One region of the Nocardia sp. NPDC058633 genome, then DNA from elsewhere that is predicted to be linked to it. Evidence: predicted binding sites of a transcription regulator. Region 1 holds the regulator's gene; the other holds the start of a gene.
What was found. Region 1 encodes HspR, which represses chaperone genes until heat shock. Its sites were predicted from a motif close to ANNTGAGTNNNNNNNACTCANNT; they were not measured.
Positions count from the first base shown of each region.

Region 2: a site for HspR is predicted at 2,929-2,951, ahead of lon (endopeptidase La). Genes of this name have one in related genera too.

Region 1 covers NZ_JBHXRA010000006.1:291,115-298,001, forward strand. The annotation lists gene ACFWUR_RS10255 (hypothetical protein) at 1-280, opposite strand, end outside; gene dnaK (molecular chaperone DnaK) at 563-2,428, shown strand; gene grpE (nucleotide exchange factor GrpE) at 2,455-3,000, shown strand; gene dnaJ (molecular chaperone DnaJ) at 3,025-4,221, shown strand; gene ACFWUR_RS10275 (heat shock protein transcriptional repressor HspR) at 4,350-4,697, shown strand; gene ACFWUR_RS10280 (FAD-binding oxidoreductase) at 5,315-6,484, shown strand; gene ACFWUR_RS10285 (FAD-binding oxidoreductase) at 6,543-6,887, opposite strand, start outside.
Region 2 covers NZ_JBHXRA010000006.1:55,890-62,776, forward strand. The annotation lists gene ACFWUR_RS09195 (DUF3068 domain-containing protein) at 1-604, shown strand, start outside; gene ACFWUR_RS09200 (RNA polymerase sigma factor) at 665-1,819, opposite strand; gene ACFWUR_RS09205 (YciI family protein) at 1,816-2,223, opposite strand; gene ACFWUR_RS09210 (pyridoxamine 5'-phosphate oxidase family protein) at 2,273-2,770, opposite strand; gene lon (endopeptidase La) at 2,966-5,506, shown strand; partial or broken gene ACFWUR_RS09220 (PaaI family thioesterase) at 5,979-6,386, opposite strand; gene ACFWUR_RS09225 (DNA polymerase IV) at 6,491-6,887, shown strand, end outside.

The DNA of each region.
Region 1 (6,887 bases):
TCTCCTCGCCGAGATATTGCTCCAGATCCCGGCCCGCCCGCTGGGCCTGGACCACCGTCGTTCCGCGCTGGGTGGCTTCGGCCGTCAGCGCGTTTCGGGAATCGGCTTCGACGCCTCCGCCGATCACCAACAGGCGTACCTGTTCACGGTGGAGGATGGCGCGGGCCTCGTCGTCGGAGGTGGTCCCGAGGACTCGGAATCCGAGAGGTTCGAGGTAGGCGATGGCCGAAGCGACGACCTCCTCGCCCCGGCCGACGGTCAACAGATCGACTGTGTGCATGGAACCGAACCTAACCGGGGCGCTTGCGGCGGGCCGGTCACGATCCCGTATCAGGGGCTACGGTTGAGTCGGGGACGCGCAAGAATGGCGGGGGTTCTGTGGGGGACGGCAAATTTTTTCGTGCGGCGGGAATGGATCGTCGCAGTTGCCGGTTGTCCAGATCAACAGCATTGAGCGTACTCGACTCAAGTTCGGGTTGACTCCGGACCGATCTCGAGGGCAGGATTGAGCCCACTGCGCTCAGCGTTGCAATAACCGAACGTCAAACAGGAGGAAACCACTATGGCTCGTGCGGTCGGAATCGACCTCGGGACCACGAACTCCGTCGTCGCCGTGCTCGAAGGCGGCGAGCCGGTCGTCGTCGCGAACTCAGAAGGCTCGCGCACCACCCCCTCGATCGTCGCCTTCGCGAAGAACGGCGAGGTTCTCGTCGGTCAGCCCGCGAAGAACCAGGCGGTCACCAACGTCGACCGCACCATCCGCTCGGTCAAGCGCCACATCGGCACCGACTGGAACGTCGAGATCGACGACAAGAAGTACACGCCGCAGGAGATCTCCGCGCGCACGCTGATGAAGCTGAAGCGCGACGCCGAGGCCTACCTGGGCGAGGAGATCACCGACGCCGTGATCACCGTCCCGGCCTACTTCGAAGACGCCCAGCGCCAGGCCACCAAGGAAGCCGGCCAGATCGCCGGTCTCAACGTGCTGCGCATCGTCAACGAGCCCACCGCCGCCGCGCTGGCGTACGGCCTGGACAAGGGCGACAAAGAGCAGACCATCCTGGTCTTCGACCTCGGTGGCGGCACCTTCGACGTCTCGCTGCTGGAAATCGGCGAGGGCGTCGTCGAGGTCCGCGCGACCTCCGGTGACAACCACCTCGGTGGCGACGACTGGGACGAGCGCGTCGTGTCCTGGCTGGTCGACAAGTTCAAGGCGTCCTCGGGCATCGACCTGACCAAGGACAAGATGGCCATGCAGCGCCTGCGTGAGGCCGCCGAGAAGGCCAAGATCGAACTGTCCTCGGGCCAGAGCACCTCGATCAACCTGCCCTACATCACCGTCGACGCGGACAAGAACCCGCTGTTCCTCGACGAGCAGCTCACCCGCTCGGAGTTCCAGAAGATCACCTCTGATCTGCTGGATCGCACCCGCGCGCCGTTCCAGTCCGTGATCAAGGACTCGGGCCTGAACGTGGCCGACATCGACCACGTCGTGCTCGTCGGTGGCTCCACCCGTATGCCCGCCGTCTCCGACCTGGTCAAGGAACTGACCGGTGGCCGTGAGCCGAACAAGGGCGTGAACCCGGACGAGGTCGTCGCCGTCGGCGCCGCCCTGCAGGCCGGCGTGCTCAAGGGTGAGGTCAAGGACGTCCTGCTGCTCGATGTCACCCCGCTGTCGCTGGGCATCGAGACCAAGGGTGGCGTGATGACCAAGCTCATCGAGCGCAACACCACCATCCCCACCAAGCGCTCCGAGACCTTCACCACCGCTGACGACAACCAGCCTTCGGTGCAGATCCAGGTGTTCCAGGGTGAGCGCGAGATCGCCTCGCACAACAAGCTGCTCGGCTCCTTCGAACTCACCGGCCTGCCCCCGGCCCCGCGCGGCGTGCCGCAGATCGAGGTCACCTTCGACATCGACGCCAACGGCATCGTGCACGTCACCGCGAAGGACAAGGGCACCGGCAAGGAGAACAAGATCAAGATCCAGGACGGCTCCGGTCTGTCCAAGGAGGAGATCGACCGCATGGTCGCCGACGCCGAGGCGCACGCCGCCGACGACAAGGCGCGCCGTGAGGAGGCCGAGACCCGCAACCAGGCCGAGTCGCTGGTGCACCAGACCGAGAAGTTCATCAACGAGCAGAAGTCGAGCGAGGGTGGCGCACAGGTCTCCGCCGAACAGCTGGCGAAGGTCGAGAGCGCGGTCGCCGAGGCCAAGCAGGCACTCGAGGGCACCGACATCTCCGCGGTGAAGTCGGCCGTGGAGAAGCTGGCCACCGAGTCGCAGGCCCTGGGCCAGGCGATCTACGAGGCCAGTGCCGCCGCCGACGCGCAGTCCGGCAACGGCGCGGGCCCGAGCCAGGCCGATGACGACCAGGTCGTCGACGCCGAGGTCGTGGACGAGCCGGTCGACACGGACAAGAAGTGACCGAGGCGAACTCCTCGGAGCAGGAGTTGGTCGACGACATTCTGGAAGACACCGAGGACGAGAACGCGGAGGCCGCCCCGGCGGACTCCGCCCTCGACGCCGACGTTGTCGAGCCGGAGAACGACGAACTGGCCGAGCGCACCGCCGACCTGCAGCGGTTGACCGCGGAATACGCGAACTACCGCCGCCGCGTCGAACGCGACCGCCAGGCCAACATCGATGCCGCCAAGGCGTCGGTGGTCACCGAATTGCTCGCGGTGCTGGACGATCTGGATCGGGCGAGGGCGCACGGCGACCTCGACGCAGGCCCGCTGAAGTCCGTCGCCGACAAGCTCGAGACCGCGCTCACCAAGCAGGGTCTCGTCGAATTCGGTGCCACCGGTGACCCGTTCGATCCCACGCTGCACGAGGCAGTGCAGCACGAGGGTTCGGGCGCCGATCCGGTGATCGGCATCGTCATGCGCAAGGGCTATCGGTTCGGCGACCGGGTGCTTCGGCACGCGCTGGTCGGGGTAACCGATGCCGAGGCCGCGGGGGCATCGGACTCGGATGCCGGCGACAACAGTCAATAAGAACGCGAGAGGAGGAGATGCCCGGTGAGCCAACGGGAGTGGATCGAGAAGGACTTCTACAAGGAGCTGGGTGTCTCCTCCGGCGCCTCGCAGGACGAGATCAAGAAGGCCTACCGCAAGCTCGCCCGCGACCTGCATCCGGACTCCAACCCGGGTGACACCAAGGCCGAGGAGCGGTTCAAGTCCGTCAGCGAGGCCAACGCCGTGCTGTCGGATCCGGCCAAGCGCAAGGAGTACGACGAGACGCGCCGCATGTTCGCGGGCGGCGGCGGTGGCGGGCGAGCCTATGGCGGTGGCGGGTTCACTCCCGGTGCCGGTGGCGGCTTCTCGCAGGACTTCAATATCGGTGACATCTTCGGTCAGGCCGGTGGCACCGGCGCCGCGGGCGACGGCGGGCTCGGCGATCTGCTGGGCGGGCTGTTCAACCGGGGTGGCGGCGGTGGCCGGGCGGCGGCTCGTCCGCGTCGCGGCTCCGATGTGGAGACCGAGACAACGCTGGGTTTCCGCGAGGCCGCCCAGGGTGTCACCGTCCCGCTGCGGATGACCAGCCCGTCGCCGTGCACCACCTGTCACGGCAGCGGCGCCAAGCCGGGCACCAGCCCGCGCGTGTGCCCGCACTGCAACGGTGCGGGTGTGGTCAGCCGAAATCAGGGCGCGTTCGGTTTCAGCGAGCCCTGCGACGACTGTCGTGGCACCGGGTCGATCATCGACGACCCGTGCACCGACTGCTCGGGCACCGGTATCCAGAACCGCACCCGCACCATCACGGTCCGGATTCCTCCCGGCGTCAGTGATGGGCAGAAGATCCGGCTGGCCGGTCAGGGTGAGGCGGGTCTGCGCGGTGCGCCCTCGGGCGACCTGTATGTCACCGTGCACGTCAGCCAGGACAAGGTCTTCGGCAGGCAGGGCGACGACCTCACCCTGGTGCTCCCGGTGAGCTACAGCGAATTGGTTCTGGGGACAACGGTTTCCGTGCCGACGCTGGACGGCAGAGTCGGTGTGAAGGTGCCCCCGGGCACCGCCGACGGGCGTATCCTGCGGGTCCGTGGTCGCGGTGTGCCCAAGCGCGGTGCGGCGGGCGGTGCCGGCGATCTGTTGGTCACGGTGAAGGTCGCGGTGCCGCAGTCGCTCGACTCCGACGCCACCGATGCGCTCAAGCGCTATCAGGAGGCGGAGAAGGCCAGCGGTTTCGAACCGCGTGCGGGATGGGCTGGTGCGTGATGTCCTTGCGCATCGAGCTCGGCGCCCGGAGGAGGTAGCGCAGCGTGACCACGGAGGGCATAGGGAGAGGCGCGGATAGCCCGGATCCGAAGTCCGTTTCGGGTGCCGCCGCGCGTGCCGAGTTCTTCATGATCTCGGTCGCGGCTCAGCTGGCGGGTATGCACGCGCAGACGTTGCGTACCTACGACCGGCTGGGTTTGGTCACCCCGCAACGGACCTCGGGTGGCGGGCGACGCTACTCGGCCCGCGACGTCGAGGTGCTGCGCGAGGTGCAGCGCCTGTCGCAGGACGAGGGCGTCAATCTCGCCGGCATCAAGCGCATCATCGAACTCACCAATCAGGTGGAGGCGTTGCAGCAGCGCGTCGAGGAGATGAGCGCGGAGCTGGAGCGGTTGCGGGCGGGCTACCGGCCCGATCTGTCGCCGCCGGCGCGCAGTACCGCGCTCGTGGTGTGGCAGCCACGGCATCGGCGCTGAGTCGCCTTCGAGTCCGACGAGCCTCCGGTTCGATATCCGCCGCGGTGGATGTCGAACCGGAGGCTCGCTCGTCTCCGGTCAACCCCCGGCGACCGGCCAGTCACTCTCCAGCAACCTACTTATTCATGATCTTGCTGATCGGAAGTATCGTTGCGGCGCGCTGAGGTGCGGATTTATCACCGTGGACGTCCAAAAGATTGCTGCGCGGATGCTGAATTCGGATCAATCGGAAGCCATTTCGCTGATCCGGACCAGCCACTCCGATGCCCCCACCCCGCGTGTCATGGCTCGGCGCGTCGGATCGCGGCGCGCTGTCGTTGTAGCGGAAGGGTCGCTCTACCAGGCACGTTGGGGGTCGAGGGCCCGATATAGGGGGCGCTGTGCGGAATCTCGAGCAGGTGTTCACCCGCATTTAACGGTCTACAGGTATGTTTTCATGGGAAACTACTGGGAACCGCCTGGTATTTTGATAATTACATGCGTGATGTTTAAGAGTACGATTCCGAAGCTGGCAAACCTCGCCTAGACTTCTCGCATCGGCTGCTGACGAGTGTCCTCCCAGCCCGTCACTCGCCGGCGCGGCTAGCGTTCGATGGCGAAACGAGGTTGTGACACATATGGATTCGCGGACTATCGCTTTGATCCGTACTACGTTCAAGGCGGTTGCTGCGGAAGAGGGTGGACCCGAGAAGCTGTCGAGGTCGTTCTACTCGATCCTGTTCACGGACTATCCCGCTGTCCGCGACTACTTCCCGGCCGCCATGGATTCCCAGCGTGACCGCCTCGTCTCGGCGATCTCCTACGCACTCGACCGGCTCGAGGAACCCGACAAGCTGCTGCCGTTCCTGGCCCAGCTCGGCCGTGACCACCGCAAGTACGGCGTGCAACCGGCCCACTATGTGGCGGTGGCCAATTCGCTGAAGTCGGCGATGCGGCTGTTCGCGGGTGCGGAGATGTGGACCGACGAGGTCGCCACCGCGTGGGACGAGGGCCTGGCCACCATCAGTGGCGCGATGATCAGCGCCGCCGACAAGGAGACGACACCGGCTTCCTGGACGGGCACCGTGGTCGAACATCGCGAGGTACTACGCAATCTCTCGATCGTTCGGCTCCAGCTCGAGCAGCCGATGCAATACGCCGCCGGTCAGTACCTCAGCGTGCAGATCCCCTCGCGGCCACGGATGTGGCGTTACCTCTCGCCCGCGAACCCGGCCAATGCCAACGGCGAGATCGAGTTCCACGTCCGCGGGGTGCTCGGCGGCTGGGTCAGTCCCGCCATGGTCGCCCACACCGCCGTCGGCGATCAGTGGCTACTCGGCCCGCCCCTCGGCGGCCTCGGCGTGCCGCGCAACACCAAACGCAAGATGTTGATGGTCGGCTGCGGCACCGGCATCGCGCCCCTGCGCGCCCAGGTCATGGCGATGGCCCAGCGTCGAGTCAACCCCAAGGTCCACCTGTTCGTCGGCGGCCACCACCCCTGCGACCTCTACGACCTCCAGGTGCTGAGCCAGCTCGCCATCGCCAACAAATGGCTCACCGTCACCCCCGTCACCGAAAGTGACGAAAACCCCTGGTGGTACTACGACTCCGGCGACCCCCACCCCGAGCTCCCCGGCCTCGAACCCCGCATGACAGGCCAGATCGGCAAGGTGGTGGCCAGCTACGGCCCGTGGGCAGACCGCGACGTCCAGATAGTCGGCTCGCCGTCGATGGTCCAAACCACCAAGTTCCGCCTGATGGCAGCGGGCACCCAAGCCCAGTCGATCCGCCACGACCCACTGTTCTGAGAGTCGGCCGATCAGGCGGGCTTCGACTCCTGGAAGCTCACCGAACTCAACGCGCCGATCAGCAGGCGCCTTCGGAGATGATGTTCGCCGGGGGAGTTCCTGATGCGATCAGACGGTCGACGGTGGTGCCGACCATCGCGGGGGAGCCGCAGACCAGGACCTGGTGTTCGGTGAACGGTCCGTGGGCGGCGGCAACGTCGGCGAGGGTGCCGTGGAGCATTTCGTCCGGACCGAAGCCCACATCGGAGCGGGTCTGCTCGTGCCATTCGTCGCGCACCGAGGAGTCGTCCGGACTCTCGACAACGGGTATGACGGACAGCCATGGCAGTTCGCCCGCCAGCAGGAACAGCATGTCGTTGGCGTAGAGGTCGCGCGGGGAGCGGCCGCCGAAGAACAGGTAGGT
Region 2 (6,887 bases), 240 kb from region 1:
CCGCGGGCTGCAGTACCGCTTCCCGATCGGCACCGAGAAGAAGTCGTACCCGTACTTCGACCTCAACGCCCGCGCCACCTACGACATCGACTTCGTCGAGGAGTCGGAGATCAACGGCGTGCCGGTGTACCACTTCCGTCAGAACATCCCGGTGACGAATATGTGGGACGTCGTCAACCACCCCTCGCACAAGCTCGCCCTGCCCGCCGCCAAGTGGGGCCTCGAGGGCACCGAGCCGGTCACCATGACCCGCTTCTACACCAACACGCGCGACGTGTGGGTGGAGCCGAGGACCGGCGCGGTCCTCAAGGGTGGCGAGAAGATCCACATGTACTACGGCCGTAGCGCCGAGCAGGTCGACGTCTCCGTGCTGAAGTCGCACCTCGTTTTCGACGAAGAGACCATCGACGCGCAGATGGCCGTGACCCAGGAGAGCCTCGACAAGCTCGATCTCTTCGGCAAGACCCTGCCGATCATCTTGGGCATCGTCGGCGCCATCGCCCTGATCGCGGGAGCCGTCCTCGGCTTCCTCAGTGGCGGGTCCTCCACCTCCCGCCGCACGATCGACCCCCCGACCGAGCGGCTGCGCCCCTCGAACCTCTAGACCGCCTGACCCAACGCCCTCGGCCTTCCCGGTCCTCAACCCGGGGAGGCCGAGGTCGTTTCACGGGATGTCGACCTGAGTCAGTAGCCGGCGCACCCGGGCCGCCTCGCGGGTGAGGTGGTCGCGCTCGGGAACGGTGGTGGCGGCGTGGGATGCCTCGGTGTACAAGGCGGCTGCCTGCTCCAGCTCGCCCGCGCGTTCGAGCAGGTACGCGCGAGACGCGGTGTGGCGCGGTAGTTCTCGGTCCAGGTCGGCCAGAGCGGCCAGGCCCGCTCGGGGGCCGTCGGCCTCGCCGACCGCGACCGCGCGGTTCAGTCGAACCACCGGGCTGTCGGTGAGGCGTAGTAGTTCGTCGTACCACTCCACGATCTGTACCCAGTCCGTGTCGTCGGTGCTCGGGGCGTCGGCGTGCAGCGCGGCGATCGCCGCCTGGGCCTGGTATTCGCCCAACTGCTCGCGGGTGAGTGCGGCCTGCAGAATCGTCACGCCTTCGGCGATAAGACCTGTGTCCCACCGTGATCGGTCCTGCTGGGCCAGCGGCACCAGGCGCCCGGCCTCGGTGCGCGACGCACGGCGCGCGTGGTGCAGCAGCATCAGCGCGAGCAGTCCCGAGACCTCGGGTTCGTCGGTCGAGGCGGCGAGCTGACGGGTGAGGCGGATGGCCTCGGCCGCCAGATCGATGTCGCCGCTGTAGCCTTCGTTGAAGACGAGGTAGAGCACGCGCAGCACAGTCGTCGAATCGCTGGGGCGGTCCAGCGGCAAGCCGGCGATTCGCCGCTTGGCTCGGCTGATCCGTTGCGCCATGGTCGCTTCCGGGACGAGGTAGGCCGCCGCGATCTGCCGGGTCGTCAGGCCGCCGACCGCGCGCAAGGTCAAGGCGACAGCAGATCCCGGGGACAACGAGGGGTGCGCGCACAGGAAGTACAGCCACAGCGTCTCGTCGGTGGCTGCCACCGGACCGGCTTCGGGTTCGATCTCGACAGCGAATTCCCTACCTCGCCTCGATGTTTCGGCCCGAGCCGCATCGAGGAACTTGCGCCAGGCGACAGCGACGAGCCAGCCCTTCGCCTCGCGCGGGGGATCCTCGGGCCACGTTTCCAGCGCCCGGATCAGCGCCTCCTGCACCGCGTCCTCGGCCGCGGTGAACTCGGCCCCACGACGGACCAGGATCGCGATCACCGCGGGGACGAGTTCGCGCAGTAGCGCCTCGTTCATTCGGTCACCGTGGGCAATTCCGTGTAGAACGGCCGCAGTTCGAGCCACTCCTGAACCGGCTTCCCGCCCGCGCCCGGCGCCGCGGACAGCTCCCCCGCCAGCTCGAGCGCCCGCTCGTAGGTGTCGACATCGATGACCATCCATCCGGCGATCAGGTCCTTGGTTTCCGCGAAGGGCCCGTCGGTGACCGGTGGGCGCCCCTCGCCGTCCGAGCGAACGAACGTGCCCTGCGCGGACAGCGCCTGACTGTCCACGTACTCCCCGCTCGATCGCAGTCGCGCGGCGAAATCCTCCATGTACTGCACATGGGCGGTCACCTCCTCGGGCGTCCACCGATCCATCGGCACGTCGTTGACCGCGGCGGGCGCGCCACGGTAGTGCTTGAGCAGCAGGTACTTGGCCATGATGTTCTCCTCGGTTCGTTTCGGCCATTCTGGCCGTGATCGGTCGGTTTCAGGCGTTCTGGCGTGCGGCCCGCTGCTGGATCAGTTCCTCGACGGCGGAGGGCAGGGTGGTGTCGAAGTCGATGAGCTTGACCCAGGTCGGCGTGATGACGATCCGGACCATGCTGTCGTAGAGCGAGCGGACCCCGGCCTCCCATTCGACGCGCTGCTCGGCGGTCATCTCGTAGCTGCCGTTCATCTCCAGGTACTCCGCCGGGATACCGTCCACCACGTCCAGCTCCGCCTGTCCACGGATGAGCAGCATCTTCGGCGGGTGTACCTCCGTGTCGATCGTCAGCGCGACCGCCGGGTTGTGTCGCAGCGAAGCCAGCTTCGGCGCGTTCGTCGAGGTGCACACGACGATCTGCGCGCCGTTCCAGGCGAAGCCGACCGGTACATTGCGCGGCGTGCCGTCCTTGGCCACGTAGGCCATCCGCACCAGGTCGCGGGCCAGCAGTTCCTGGCTGAGCGGGCGATTCAGAATCGCGGTGATCTCGTTCGGTTCCATGGCGTTCGCTCCTCCGCGTCATCGAGGCCCGTTCGGCTGCTCGTACCCCTGGGACGGAGCCGCCCCCGAGTTCTCGACATCCCCGGCAAAAGAACTTCGGAGAATTTTTCGCCGTGAGTGAACGGCGCCACCTGCAGGAACAAACACCCGGGGGTCCATGTTGAGTCAGCAAAGCTCAACTTTGGAAGGGTCGACATGACTTCAGCTCAGAACCTGCCGGTGCTGTTCCTGACCGATCCGATCGTGCTGCCGGGCATGGTCGTGCCCATCGAATTGGACGAATCCGCGCAGGCCGCCATCGACGCCGCTCAGGCAGCCAAGACCGGCTCGGTGTTGGTCGCGCCGCGCCTGGACGAGGGATACGCCTCCTACGGCGTCGTCGCCACCATCGAACAGGTCGGCCGGATGCGCGGTGGCGCGCCCGCGGCCGTGTTGAAGGCCGAGCGTCGCGCGCGGATCGGGCATGGTGTCACCGGCCCCGGTGCCGCGCTGTGGGTGGAGGCCGAACTCGTCGAGGCGGTCGAGCCCGACGAGCGCACCACCGAACTGGCCGCCGAGTACAAGAAGCTGGTCGTCGCTGTGCTGCAGCGGCGTGAGGCCTGGCAGATCATCGACATCGTCAACCAGCTCGACGACGTCGAGGCCATCGCCGACACCGCGGGCTACGCGCCGTACCTGTCCGACGACCAGAAGCGCGAGCTGCTCGAGACCCCTGATGTCACGGTGCGGCTCACCAAGCAGATCGACTGGATCAAAGCCCATATCGCCGAGGTCGAGGTCACCGACAAGATCTCCGAAGACGTCCGCGACGGCATGGAGAAGAGCCAGCGCGAGTTCCTGCTGCGCCAGCAGCTCAACGCTATCCGCAAGGAACTCGGCGAGGACGAACCCGACGGCGCCGACGACTACCGCACCCGCGTGGAGAACGCGGACCTGCCCGAGAACGTGCGCGCGGAGGCACTGCGCGAGGTCGGCCGGTTGGAGCGCGCCAGCGACCAGAGCCCGGAATCCGGCTGGATCCGCACCTGGCTCGACACCGTGCTGGACCTGCCGTGGTCGGTGAAAACCGAAGACAGCACCGATGTTTCGGCCGCCCGCGCGGTGCTCGACGCCGATCACCACGGCCTGGAAGAGGTCAAGGACCGGATGGTCGAGTACCTGGCGGTGCGCTCACGTCGGGCCGCGCGGGGTCTCGAGGTCGTCGGTGGACGTGGTTCCGGCGCGGTGCTCGTGCTGGTGGGTCCGCCCGGTGTCGGCAAGACCTCGCTGGGCGAGTCGGTCGCAAAGGCCCTGGGCCGCAAGTTCGTTCGCGTCGCCCTGAGCGGCGTGCGCGACGAGGCCGAGATCCGTGGCCACCGTCGCACCTACGTGGGCGCGCTGCCCGGCCGGATCGTGCGTGCGGTGAAGGAGGCGGGTTCGATGAATCCCGTTGTCCTGCTGGACGAGATCGACAAGGTCGGCTCCGACTTCCGCGGTGATCCGGCGGCTGCCCTGCTCGAGGTCCTCGACCCCGCGCAGAACCACACCTTCCGCGACCACTACCTCGACCTGGACCTCGACCTGTCGAACGTGCTGTTCATCGCGACCGCCAACGTCATGGACACCATCCCCGGTCCCCTGCTCGACCGCATGGAGCTCATCACCGTCGACGGCTACACCGAGGCCGACAAGGTGGCCATCGCCCGCGACTTCCTGGTCCCCCGCCAGCTGGAACGCAATGCGCTGACCGCCGAAGAGGTCTCGATCACCGACGCGGCGCTGCGCGAGATCGCGGCGAACTACACCCGCGAGGCCGGGGTGCGTCAGATGGAGCGCCTCGTCGCGAAGGCCCTGCGCAAGGCGGCAACTCGTCTGGTCACCGGTGACGTCGCTCGCGTAGGCGAGGGCATCGCGCCCGGCAACGGTGCCGGGCTCGGCGACGATGCCGGACTCGGCAACGTCGGCGGTGCGACCGCGCTGGTCGACAAAGGCTCGCTCGGTGCTGATGCGGTGCTCGGTTACGACCCGGAACTCGGGTACGACAACGTCATCGACCTCGAATCCGGTCCGCGGCCGACCACCCAGGTGACGAGCTTGACCGTCGACGTCGACAACCTCACCGACTACCTCGGCCGCCCCCGCTTCACCCCGGATTCGATGGAACGCACCTCGGTCCCCGGCGTGGCGACGGGCCTTGCGGTAACCGGGGCGGGCGGCGATGTCCTCTACATCGAGGCCAACGGCGCCGAGGGCGAGCGTTCGCTCACTCTCACCGGCCAACTCGGCGACGTCATGAAGGAGTCCGCGCAGATCGCGCTCACCTACGTGCGCTCGCACCTGGAGGAGATCGGCATCGAACCCAAGGTCCTCGACCGCAACATCCACATCCACTTCCCCGCGGGCGCGGTCCCGAAGGACGGCCCGTCGGCGGGCGTCACCATGGTCACCGCCCTGGTGTCACTGGCCCTGGGTCGTCCGGTTCGCGGCGATGTGGGCATGACCGGCGAGGTCACCCTCAACGGCAGTGTCCTGCCGATCGGCGGCGTGAAGCAGAAGCTGCTCGCCGCCCAGCGCGCCGGCCTGAAGACCGTCTTCATCCCGGCCCGCAACGAACCGGACCTCGACGAGGTCCCGGCCGAAGTCCTCGCCGCACTGGACGTCCGCCCCGTCGCCGACGTGGCAGACATCCTGGCCTACGCCATCGAACCCATCGCCGAACCCGCCGCCGACGGCAAGACCTTCGCCGTCAGCGCCTGATCCGAACCGTCGACGGGCCGTGCGCATTGCGCACGGCCCGTTCGCCGTATCCAGGGCGATCCGAGTTTCAGCATCAACGCCCGGTCCAGACCCCTCGACTCGCCGCCCTCCAGCGACCCCTTGAATTCGCCGAGTCTTTCGGATCGTTTTCGAGCCGCTCGGCGTCGGCGGTGGCCTGTTCGAGCAGGAGTTCCTTGTAGGTTCGCAGCAGTGCACAGCGAACTGCCTCGGACCTGGAGCGGCCCTCACTGGTGCGGACGTCGATGGCCTTCTCCATCGCCTCGTCGGTTCGAACGTTCAGTGCTCGGTGGTGTCAGCGGCTGACGGCTGGGGGCAGCACCGGGCCTTCGATGGTGACCACGGCCAGTTGGTCGGTGTCGTAGTTGTCCTGGTCGTCGTCGAACTCGACATCGTCGTCGAATTCGGCGTCCTCCTCGGTAGAGGGGGCGAGGTCCTTCTCGACGCGGCGGGTGGTGCCCTGGGCGACCGCGCAGAGGACGGGTTCCTCGCCCTCGATCTCGGCGTACACGTCGCAGTGGGTGACCGCTTGGCGGCGGGTGGCGCCGAGGACGGTGGCGTGCACGCGCAGGCGTTCGCCCTGGGCGGGACGCAGGTAGGTGATGGTGAAGCCGCCGGTGAGGACGTTGGGGCCAAGGACGGTGCCCGCGGCGAAGGTGAGGGCGTTGTCGGCGGCGTAGGCGAGCACCCCGCCGTGCACGAAGCCGAACTGCTGGCCGTGTTCGGGCTGGATATCGATGACGAGAGTGGCCGCGCCATCGCCGAATTCGGTGAGCTCGGTGCCGACCAGACGGGCGAAAGGCTGCGCGGCGAGCACCTGGCGCGCCAGGTCGAGGTCGAGGGTGGTGGCTTCGGTCGGCATCGGGTGTTCCGTTCTTCGAGCTCAGTCGTGATCGGTTGGCGCGGTACGGATATTGCCACGCCCGGTTACGCCGGATTCCCGGTGCCATGGGGTATGACGGAACAGTGCCCCGGTGGCTCCTGCATGTGGATCTCGACCAATTCCAGGCGGCGGTGGAATTCCGGCGTCGCCCCGAGCTGCGCGGTCAGCCGGTCATCGTCGGCGGTGAAGGTGATCCCGCACAGCCCCGCAAGGTCGTGACCTGCGCGTCTTATCCCGCGAGGGCCTACGGCGTGCGTGCGGGGATGGCGTTGAAGATGGCGCAGCGCAAGTGCCCGGAGGGCGTTTTCCTGCCGGTCGACATGGCCGCGTACGAGGCGGCCTCCGAGGAGATCATGGCGACGCTGGCCCGGGTGGCGGGCGCGGTCGAGGTGTGGGGGATGGACGAGGCCTTCGTCGCCACCGACGCCGATCCATGGCGGCTCGCCGCCGAAATCCGCACTGCCATCATCGAACTCGGAC